DNA from 3 places in the Holtiella tumoricola genome. Region 1 is predicted to be linked to each of the others. Evidence: riboswitches for the same ligand, from Rfam matches in the RefSeq annotation. Region 1 holds a riboswitch; each other region holds the start of a gene.
The links. A riboswitch is a leader RNA that binds a small molecule or an ion and turns the genes downstream of it on or off. The one in region 1 is predicted to bind cobalamin.
Positions count from the first base shown of each region.

Region 2: it holds a riboswitch for cobalamin, as region 1 does, so the genes downstream of both, PBV87_RS06595 (sirohydrochlorin cobaltochelatase) here and PBV87_RS02770 (cobyric acid synthase) in region 1, are expected to answer to the same signal.
Region 3: it holds a riboswitch for cobalamin, as region 1 does, so the genes downstream of both, cbiD (cobalt-precorrin-5B (C(1))-methyltransferase CbiD) here and PBV87_RS02770 (cobyric acid synthase) in region 1, are expected to answer to the same signal.

Region 1 is NZ_JAQIFT010000013.1:29,593-32,878, forward strand. It holds gene PBV87_RS02770 (cobyric acid synthase) at 1-1,467, opposite strand, end outside; cobalamin riboswitch at 1,581-1,754, opposite strand; gene PBV87_RS02775 (CDP-alcohol phosphatidyltransferase family protein) at 1,806-2,366, opposite strand; gene PBV87_RS02780 (DUF1540 domain-containing protein) at 2,500-2,820, opposite strand; gene PBV87_RS02785 (NADH peroxidase) at 2,831-3,286, opposite strand, start outside.
Region 2 is NZ_JAQIFT010000028.1:44,921-48,206, forward strand. It holds gene PBV87_RS06590 (energy-coupling factor ABC transporter permease) at 1-482, opposite strand, end outside; gene PBV87_RS06595 (sirohydrochlorin cobaltochelatase) at 529-1,308, opposite strand; cobalamin riboswitch at 1,438-1,625, opposite strand; gene PBV87_RS06600 (sensor domain-containing diguanylate cyclase) at 1,778-2,770, shown strand; gene PBV87_RS06605 (HD domain-containing phosphohydrolase) at 2,745-3,286, shown strand, end outside.
Region 3 is NZ_JAQIFT010000016.1:214,660-217,945, forward strand. It holds gene cobI (precorrin-2 C(20)-methyltransferase) at 1-481, opposite strand, end outside; gene cbiD (cobalt-precorrin-5B (C(1))-methyltransferase CbiD) at 471-1,613, opposite strand; cobalamin riboswitch at 1,790-1,963, opposite strand; gene PBV87_RS04610 (DUF445 domain-containing protein) at 1,990-2,910, opposite strand; gene PBV87_RS04615 (MATE family efflux transporter) at 3,171-3,286, shown strand, end outside.

The sequences.
Region 1 (3,286 bases):
ACTTTCTTTAAAAGCAGCATAATCGGTATGTGTACTTCCAGCAAGCTTAATGCTGTCTGCTCCAAGCCCTTTGGCACAGGCTAGTGCATTTAAAAATGGGAGTGTAAAGCTGAGTTTGTCAAAAATACCATGTATATAAGTACCATAAACCAATGCATCTGGATCATGATAACCCTCTATACGATGGTCTGCACTTCCTAATGTTTCGTTTAATGCCACAAAAGGTACAAGACTTTCATCATACCAAATGGTTTGACCCATGTGAATTTCATACCCTTCTATCGGTTGGTTTAAACACCCTTTTAAATGGCCCTTGTCACTTACTATATATCCCTTTACTTGTGTCATGGTCTTTTCAGTTTCAAATTGTGTATCAATAGATAGAAGATTTAGACCTTCTACTTCTCTTATGGTTGTTTCCATTAAGCTTGGATTATACAACTTACGACCTAGCATCTGATAACCGCCACAAATACCAAACAATGTTTTACCTGCTGCTTTATGCCTATGTAAAATAGGCACAAAACCTTCCTCTTTCAAGAAGTTCAAGTCATCGATTGTGTTTTTTGATCCTGGCAAAATGATTAAGTCTGCATCTTCTAGCTCATGAGGCTTGGATGCATAACTTACAGCTACTCCTTCTAAAGCAAATAGTCGATTAAAATCTGTAAAATTAGAAAGATGTGGAAGCCTTATAATCTTAATAATAAGTTTTTCTTCTAGTGTACTTGGATGTTGCTCAAAAACAGTACTTACACTATCTTCGTCTTCTAAAGCTAATTTAAAGTAAGGGATCACACCTAAAACTGGAATATGAATGATATCTTCTAACATCTTAAGTCCTGGCTTTAAGATTTCAAGATCACCTCTAAACTTATTAATGACAACACCTTTAACACGTTTACGTTCTTCTTCAGATAAAAGCATAAGGGTTCCAACTAAAGACGCAAATACGCCTCCCTTATCAATATCGCCAATTAAAATTACTGGGGAGTCAATAAGTTCTGCCATCCCCATATTAACGATATCTCCTTCTCTTAAATTGATTTCTGCCGGACTACCTGCCCCCTCTAAAACAACCACATCAAAATCATCTTCTAATTTTTCATATAATGTTTTAAGACGCTTTTTAAGTTCTGGCTTAAACTGTTGATATTCCATAGCTGTCATATCTTTAAAAACTTCACCTTCGATAATATATTGCGCTTTCATATCACCAGTTGGTTTAATCAGTATAGGATTCATAAGTGCATGGGGCTTAATACCAGCGGCTTCTGCCTGCATCACTTGTGCTCTCCCCATTTCTTTACCTTCTTCAGTAATATAAGAGTTCAAACTCATATTTTGTGATTTGTAAGGTGTTACCTTATATCCATCTTCATGAAGTACACGACATAGTCCTGCGACTAGTACACTTTTTCCAACAGATGAAGCTGTTCCTTGAAACATCACTCTCGGTTTATGCATATAATTCTCCTTTAATTTTTTACAATAAAAAAAGTTAGCAGAATATTCCTTCTACTAACTTGAATAGGCGTACAGAATTAACTTGTAAAGCATACGTCTTTCCCTCCGAAAGAATACGTTTAACTTATAAGGCAGGTCTCCTGGCTCGTAGTTCATCCTCCGGTGGCCTTACCATAAGTAACCTTACAGTGGCATTTTCACCTTCGTCCCTAGTAACAGTAGCGGGGGCTGCAGCTTTTAACTTTCCCTATTAAGCTTTTTCAAGCACCTTATAAGTGGATTATTATTGATATTGTCGGCTTATCATTACATATATTTACCAACTTGTCAAGTATGTATTACTGTTTATTCATGCGTATAAAGATAATCATGTACATAATAAAAGCAAAAATCAAAACACCCATTGTTATTAAGATCAATAGGTTAACAACAGTTGTACTAAGCATTGGTACTGCGATTAAAAAAATCATTGCAAAATAAAATACTGCAGTAGAAACTTTTCCATACCATAGTGCGCCATTTAACTTTTTACCTTTACGATATAAGAATAAACAACTTAAACCTTGTGTCACTTCTTTTACAACAAAAATGATTGTTAACAAGAACGCCATATTGTAACGAAAAACAAGACACAGCACAATGGACGCTTGTGTAAGTTTATCTGCTAATGGATCAATAAATTTACCGAGTTCTGTGACTTGGTTGTACCTTCTAGCAATAAAGCCATCTAAAAAATCTGTTATTCCAGATAAAACTAAGATGCCAGCAGCTATTAAGCAATCTGTGGTCGTTGTCGCAGTAAAATAAGTCCAAATAAAAAGTGGAATCATTATAAGCCGCAAGTAACTTAAAAGGTTAGGAATACTTAAGGCTTCTTGTAAAAATTTTTCTTTTTTCATCTTATAAACTCCCCTTTTAGTATATTCCTTAAAACGGTATTTTATACTTTATTTTAAATAAGCCTATTATTATAGTATAAAAGGTATTCCTTAAGTTAGCAAGCTTAGCTTAAAGAATACCTTTTTACTGACTTTATTGAGCTTTAAAACTTGAACAACATGTTTCCACGTATGCGGCTGCATTTCCTGAACCTTCTACAGCAATACAATCTAACATGCATTGATCATTTTTATGATGTACACAAGTTGCAACAGTACAACTTACAGCTTTACAAGCTGATTTGTAAGCAGTATGTTCTGCTAAATTACTATAAGCATCTTCATTTAAAAAAGTACCACAACAAGTTGCTTCATCTACAACCGCTGCTTGTCCGCCAATTGCTACACGTTCTGCATAGCATACATGATCTTTATTGTAGGAACAGTTTGATACACTACATTTTACTTTTGTCATTGTAATCCTCCTAGCTGAAATAACGGTCTAATAATCCTTTGAAAGCACACCCATGACGTGCTTCATCTTTAGCCATTTCATGAACAGTGTCATGAATTGCATCAAGATTTTGTTGTTTAGCAAGTGTAGCAAGTTTTTTCTTACCATCACATGCACCATATTCTGCTTCAACACGTACTTGTAAATTTGCTTTTGTATCTGCTTTAACGACTTCACCTAAAAGTTCTGCAAATTTAGATGCATGCTCTGCTTCTTCATAGGCAATACGTTTATAAGCTTCTGCAACTTCTGGATAACCTTCACGATCAGCTTGACGGCTCATAGCAAGATACATTCCCACTTCAGTACATTCACCCATGAAGTTTGCACGTAATCCTTCTATAATCTCTGGATCGATTCCTTCAGCTACACCGATACGGTGTTCATCAGACCAAGCAAGCTGTTCACCCATGGCTTCGAACTTACT
Region 2 (3,286 bases), on a different contig from region 1:
CTAGGGGCTTTTGTCTTACTAATAAGTTTATAGATAAAGTAGGCAACAAAGGGACCGACAATAGCCATTGAAAATACATTTGCACCTAATGTTGTAATGCCACCATGAGCTAATAGGAGGGCTTGAAAGAGGAGGACAATACCACCGATTACAACCATAACAGTAGGACCCAGTAAAATTGCTCCAAGTCCAACACCTGTAGCATGTGAACAACTTCCTGTGACAGAAGGAATCTTTAACGCAGATAAAATAAATGCAAAAGCACCAACCATAGCAAGTAATAGTTTGTTCTGCTTATCCTCTGCAACAATCTTTTTAAGTGAGAGTAAGCCTACTACAAAGAAAGGTAAACAAAGTATTCCCCATGAAATACTCCAGCCAACAGGTAGGAAGCCCTCCATAATGTGCATAGCCTGTGTATCTAATGTTACAAGTCCTGCTACAAAACAAAACATAGCAAAAATCATTAATCTTCTTTTCATTTTCCTATCTCCTTTACGGTTAATAATTTATTTAGTAAATCAAAAACTAAGCTTTTAAAGCATCTAAAGCATGCTCTATAAAGAGGTGACGAATAGTTTGACTTTCACCTAGACCTTTTAAGTGGATAATAGGGTCAATGTTGTTTTGTTCTAATAGGTTTTTCCAAGAATCAAGTTCATCTCCAGCCATATCGTTAATAGCATGGTCGCCTGCTACTAACATAAAAGGAGCAAGGTAGGCACGTTTACAGTGAGTTTGTTGGAGCTTTTGAAGTACATCTTCGATAGCAGGAAAGCCCTCTACAGTACCGATGTAGACATTACCATTTACTTGATGGAACATATACTCTAATGCACAGTAAGCAGGGAATACAGGGTGGAAGGTGCCATGCCCCATAAGGATAAGTGCTTCATCTTGTTTTAATTCAGGGAAGAAGTCTAGTGTAGCATGAACTGCTTTTTTGTAGTCTTCGATAGTTGTTAATAAAGGTCTGCCCAATTTAATGCTTTTGAATTTGCTACTAAAGGATTCAATTTCTGAGCTAAGCTTATGATACTCATCTCCACAAATAATGTGTAAGGATTGAATTAAGACTTCCTCGAATCCAGCTTCATAAATAGCATTAAGGGCTTCAACTGGGTTAGGTATAATGAGTCCATCACGTTTGGCAAGACGATCAATTACCATTCTAGATGTATAAGCCCTAAAAAAAGTATAATCAGGAAAAGCCAGCTGTAGATCATGTTCGCACTGTTCAATAGTTTTCTTTCTTGTGTCTTCGTAAGTTGTTCCAAAGCTTACGACTAATAATGCTTTTTTGGTCATGTTTAACACTCCTTATAAAATGTAATAAGGGGATAAAGGCAATAAAAAAAGCCCTCTATGGAGGGCTCTATGTAAAAAATGCGCACAAAAAATACACAAAATACATATTACCTCCTTTCCCACCGAAAGGGTAATGCATCATTTTAGGTAGGTCTCCTGGCTGACGAATCATCCCAACTGTTCACCTTCCCATACTCCTAGTACAGTGGTTAAGCTAAGCTTTTGAACAGATGGTCCTCGTCTACAGTAGCGGGGGCTGCAGTGTATCACACGTTTCCCTATTAAGCTAAAGTAGCACCTAAAATTCTTTTGTTTATATATAGATATTATTTAATTAACCATTTTATTATAGTTTAGAGGAAATAAATAATCTAGTATAAAATTTTTATAGGATAATTTACGCTAAGGAGTTATGCTATAATAAGTTAAGTTATATTCTTATCATGAAGAACAAAGGAGGCAAATCAGTGTGTTTCAAGAAATTTATAAAGCATTCTTAGAAAACATTCCTTGGCCGACATGGATTTCATCAATAGATGCAAAGATATTATTTATAAATAAACCTTATGAAGCAGTATATAATATGAAATTAGAAGAGGTACAAGGAAAACATTTTAAAGAGATTGTACCTGAGAAAATAGCAGAACGTTATTATAATGAACTTATGCAATGTATAGAGAGTAAACAAATTTGTAAAAAAGAAGCATTAGTGAATGGAAAGTATTTAGAGTGTACTTTGTTTCCTATACTGAATGAAGAAGAAAAGGTAGAGGTTGTAGCAGGGATTATATTTGATGTTACAGAGCAAAAAGAAAGAGAACAAGAACTACAAAATGGAAAAGATATTTTAAGGACAATTATAGATTCTTTACCAGAAGCTATTTTTTATAAGGATAAAGAGAGTAGATTTCTAGGTTATAATAAAGCATTCGAAAAGTATTATAATCAACGAGGTATTTATGATATTAAAGGAAGAACGGATCTTGAGATATATGGGGATCAAGAAGTTGCAAAACAGTTTATAATGTTAGATCAAGAGGTCATGGAGTATAAAGAATCTAAGAGATATGAACAGAAGATTGTAGATGATGATGGGATTATGAGAATAGAGGAAAATATAAAAGTTCCTGTACTTGGGGAAGATGGAGAAGCTTGGGGAGTAGTAGGACTATCTAGAGACATTACAGATAAAAAAGCATTAGATGAAAAGTTAAAGTATATTAGTGAAATAGATGCTTTAACGGGTTTATACAATAGATATAGTTTTGAAGAAAAAATAAATCTATATACTAGAGAGGAATATCTGCCATTAGGAATGATTATGGGAGATGTGAATGGATTAAAGCTAGTGAATGATACATTAGGCCATTTAGAGGGGGATGAACTCTTAAAGAGTATTGCAGAAGTATTAAAGAAGGTATGTAAAGCAAAAGGCCATGTATTTAGGTGGGGGGGGCGATGAATTCTTTATCTTAATTCCTAATTGTACAGAAAGTATGTGCGAGGAAATGATGACAGAGATACGTGAATCCTGTGAAAATTATGAGAAACAATTTATTCAATTAAGTATTGCACTAGGAGAAGATGTTAAGTACAACTTAGATGGAAATATTTATGATGACATAAGATGTATAGAAGAAAAGGTTTATCGCCAAAAATTACTTGATAAGAAAAGTATGAAAAGTTCGGTACTGCATACGATGAAAAAGACTTTAGAAGAAAAAAATATGGAGACTCGTGAGCATGCAGATAGAGTAGCAAATAATGCAGTAAGTATTGGACGAGCTATGGGCTTTAAAATGAGTGAATTAGATGAATTAGAATTAACAGCGGAGCTTCATGATATTGGGAAAATAACAATAGCAGAAGAGTTACTTTTAAAACCATCTAAGCTTACAGAAGAAGAGTTTGAGATACTTAAAACTCATGCTGAAAAAGGGTATCGCATTATACATGCATGCGGTGAACTAATTGATGT
Region 3 (3,286 bases), on a different contig from region 1:
CTTCTTTTCCCTTATAAGAAGCAGGTATAATATGCAAACAGTCACTTCCCTCACAAAGAGAATCATTTAATGCTGCAGCTACACTGCATATAGAAGATATGCCTGGTATAATTTCTGTTTTATAGCCTAATGCTTGAATACGACGATGAATATACATATAGGTAGAATAAATCGTAGGATCACCTAGTGTTAAAAAAGCCACATCCTTTCCCTCTTCTAAATACTCCCTAATACTGCTAGTTACTAATTCATGATTTTTATTAAGCGCTTCTTTATCTCTTGTCATGGGCATATAGCAGTCCAATATAAACTGCTCCTCTATATAAGGCCTTGCTATGGTTAACGCAATTTGCTCACTTTCACCTGATTTAGGTACTGCAATAATCGGACATTTTTTAATCACCCCTGCTGCTTTAAAAGTCATCAATTGCGGATCTCCTGGTCCTACGCCTACTCCATATAGTTTCCCTTTATTCTCCATCTTCAACCTCCATTTGTAATCGCTGAATAGATTTCTGCACTTCTTTAGTTTTTGCAAGAATACCTTCTTCTCCAAAAAGAATTATTTCTACTTGTACTTTATCTTTAACCCTAAAATTTATATGACGCTGAATTTTATTAAGGATACTTGCTATAACTTTTTTATAACAAGGCTGCTCTTTTAGAATACTTAATGCACCATCTGTTGTTACACATTCCATTACTTTGCAAATAATTTCTTTAGGAACACCTTCCATAGCCGCATGACTTGCTAGTACTTCAAACCTAGCATCTGCATACTTAGAGTGGGTATTCATTACACCTGCTGCAACCTTTACAAGCTTACCAATATGTCCAACAAGCAATACCTTTTCAAATCCTAAGTACACAATATGGTCTAGAGTCTCACCTAAATAGTTGCTATATTTAATGCCTTGTTCTAAATCTAATCCTAACTGCTCTTTTGCAAAGTCCCGGCCATAGTTCCCTGGGCAAATTAAGAGTTGCTTCACATGACTTGCAGCCTTCATCTCTAACTCTGTATAGATTGTGTCTATCAAAGCTTTCTCACTCATAGGTTCTACTATGCCACTGGTCCCAAGTATTGAAATACCTCCTACTATCCCAAGTCTTGGATTAAATGTCTTCTTTGCTATTTTTTCACCTTCTGGAGCAAACACAATAATCTCAAGACCTTCCATATAACCAACATCCTTACATACAGCTTCAACCTCTTGTCTAATCATTTGCTTAGGTACAGGGTTGATCGCTGCTTCACCTACCTGACATTTAAGCCCTACCTTAGTGACACGTCCTATCCCCTCTCCACCATCTATGTAAATACCTTCTTCTAATCTTTTTGATACTTGTACATATATTTTCATTCCATGGGTAACATCTGGGTCATCTCCACCATCTTTTACAACTGCACAACTTACATATTTATGAGTTACTAGCACATCATGTATATCTAACAAAAGTTCTATGCCCTTTGGCGTATAGATTTTAACTTGTTCTATTGGTTCACCTTTTAATAACATCCATGTCGCTGCCTTTGCAGCAGCAGTTGCACAACTTCCTGTTGTATATCCTAGTCGTAGTACATCTTGCCCTTTAACCATATAGGATTCCACTTTATCACCTCCTTAATATGCAAAAGAATTTCTCCTTTAGTTCTTATATCTTAGAAAATAGAGTTTCCTTATAATAAAAAATCTCCCACTTTATGAGTAGGAGATGTGTACGCCAAAAATACATACCTAGATTTTCTAGCTATGTTCTTGCATACACCCCCTATCACTCGTAGAGTTATGGTGTTTTATTAGTAGGCAGGTCTTCTGACTTAGATTCATCAAACTTACTCCCTTCCCCTCTATCGAAAGTGGTATGAATAAGTTCTCCTCATCACAGCGGCGGGACCGTACAGCAATTTCAGCTGTTTCCCTATTAAGCTACAAGTAGCACCTCTAACAGTATATTCACTTTATATATTCCTTATTAGTTTACACCCTAAATAAAGTTCATCACAAGCCCCATTATCATCCCAAGCACTGCCCCTAGCCAAACAATGGCTCTAAGCTCTTTGCGCATAAGATCTAGAAGCATCTTTTCTAAATCAAGTAAATCTAAACTTTTAATTTTATCTTCTACAATTTTACTAATATCAAGTGTTTCTAACCATCTAGATAATTGACTTTCTATAATATGAGTATATTGCTTCATTAATGAATACTTAATTTTAGGTACATGACTTTCAATTTGAGACGCTAATTCACAAATAGGGTAGTCTAAGCACTTTTCGCCCTCACTATCTACCACTTGGTGGATCATCTGTTCAGCTTCTGTATTAAGCATTTCTAAAATCATTTCTTCTATTTTAATTTGTAAACCTTCCATGACACTTTCATTCATAAAATGTGCTAAAAATCCTAAGTTTGCTTTAAGACCTACAGCTGCGCGTTCAGCCATAACCTTTTCAAGTTCTAAGTTCATTAAAGCGCCATAAGCTTTTTGTGTCGTCATATCTTTAAGTTTTATGGCTACCTCTTCTATATTTCTTTCACTACTTAATTCATTTAAACACATTCTTACCGTCTTATTAGATTGCTTTGCACTTATAAACCATTCTTCAAGAGCACGCTCTAAATGAGTATACATTTCTTGTGATAAAAGCGTCTCTTTAAGTGTCTCAGGCGCAATAAGTTCAGTCCCTACTACTGCCCCTACACTTTTGGCAATACGGTCTCTTTCTTTTGGAATAAGTCCCTGTGTAAAAGGTACCGGTTTACCTCCTATATACAAAGGTTTTAAAGGTCTAAAAAGCATTTTAATTGCAATACCATTTGTAATATATCCTATAAGTCCACCTACTAATGGTGCTACTAAGAAGTCAATTGTCATTTTTCTCTTCCTTTCTGATTCATCTTCCATATACTTTACTGTGTTATAGTTTATAATAACTTTTTACTATTTTCAATTTTTATATTGTAAATGTTACATTTTATTTAATCCAGCAGTGCTATTTTACATTTTCCAACATATTGTAAATTTTATTTTATACTTTATCTATTTTTTCCTCTAATTTCTCTTATATTCTTGTTAAATCCTTTAAATTATAGTATATTAATAAGTTGAAACTTATATATAAAATAGATTAAAGGAATTATAATTATTGGGGAGATGACTAATCAATGCAACTTGTAGACTATTTTTCGTGTCAAAAAATGATTAAAGATTCACAAAAGCTAGGGACTATTCCACCCTCGAAGCAGATTTATCAAAATACAATAAACCTTGCATGGCCTTC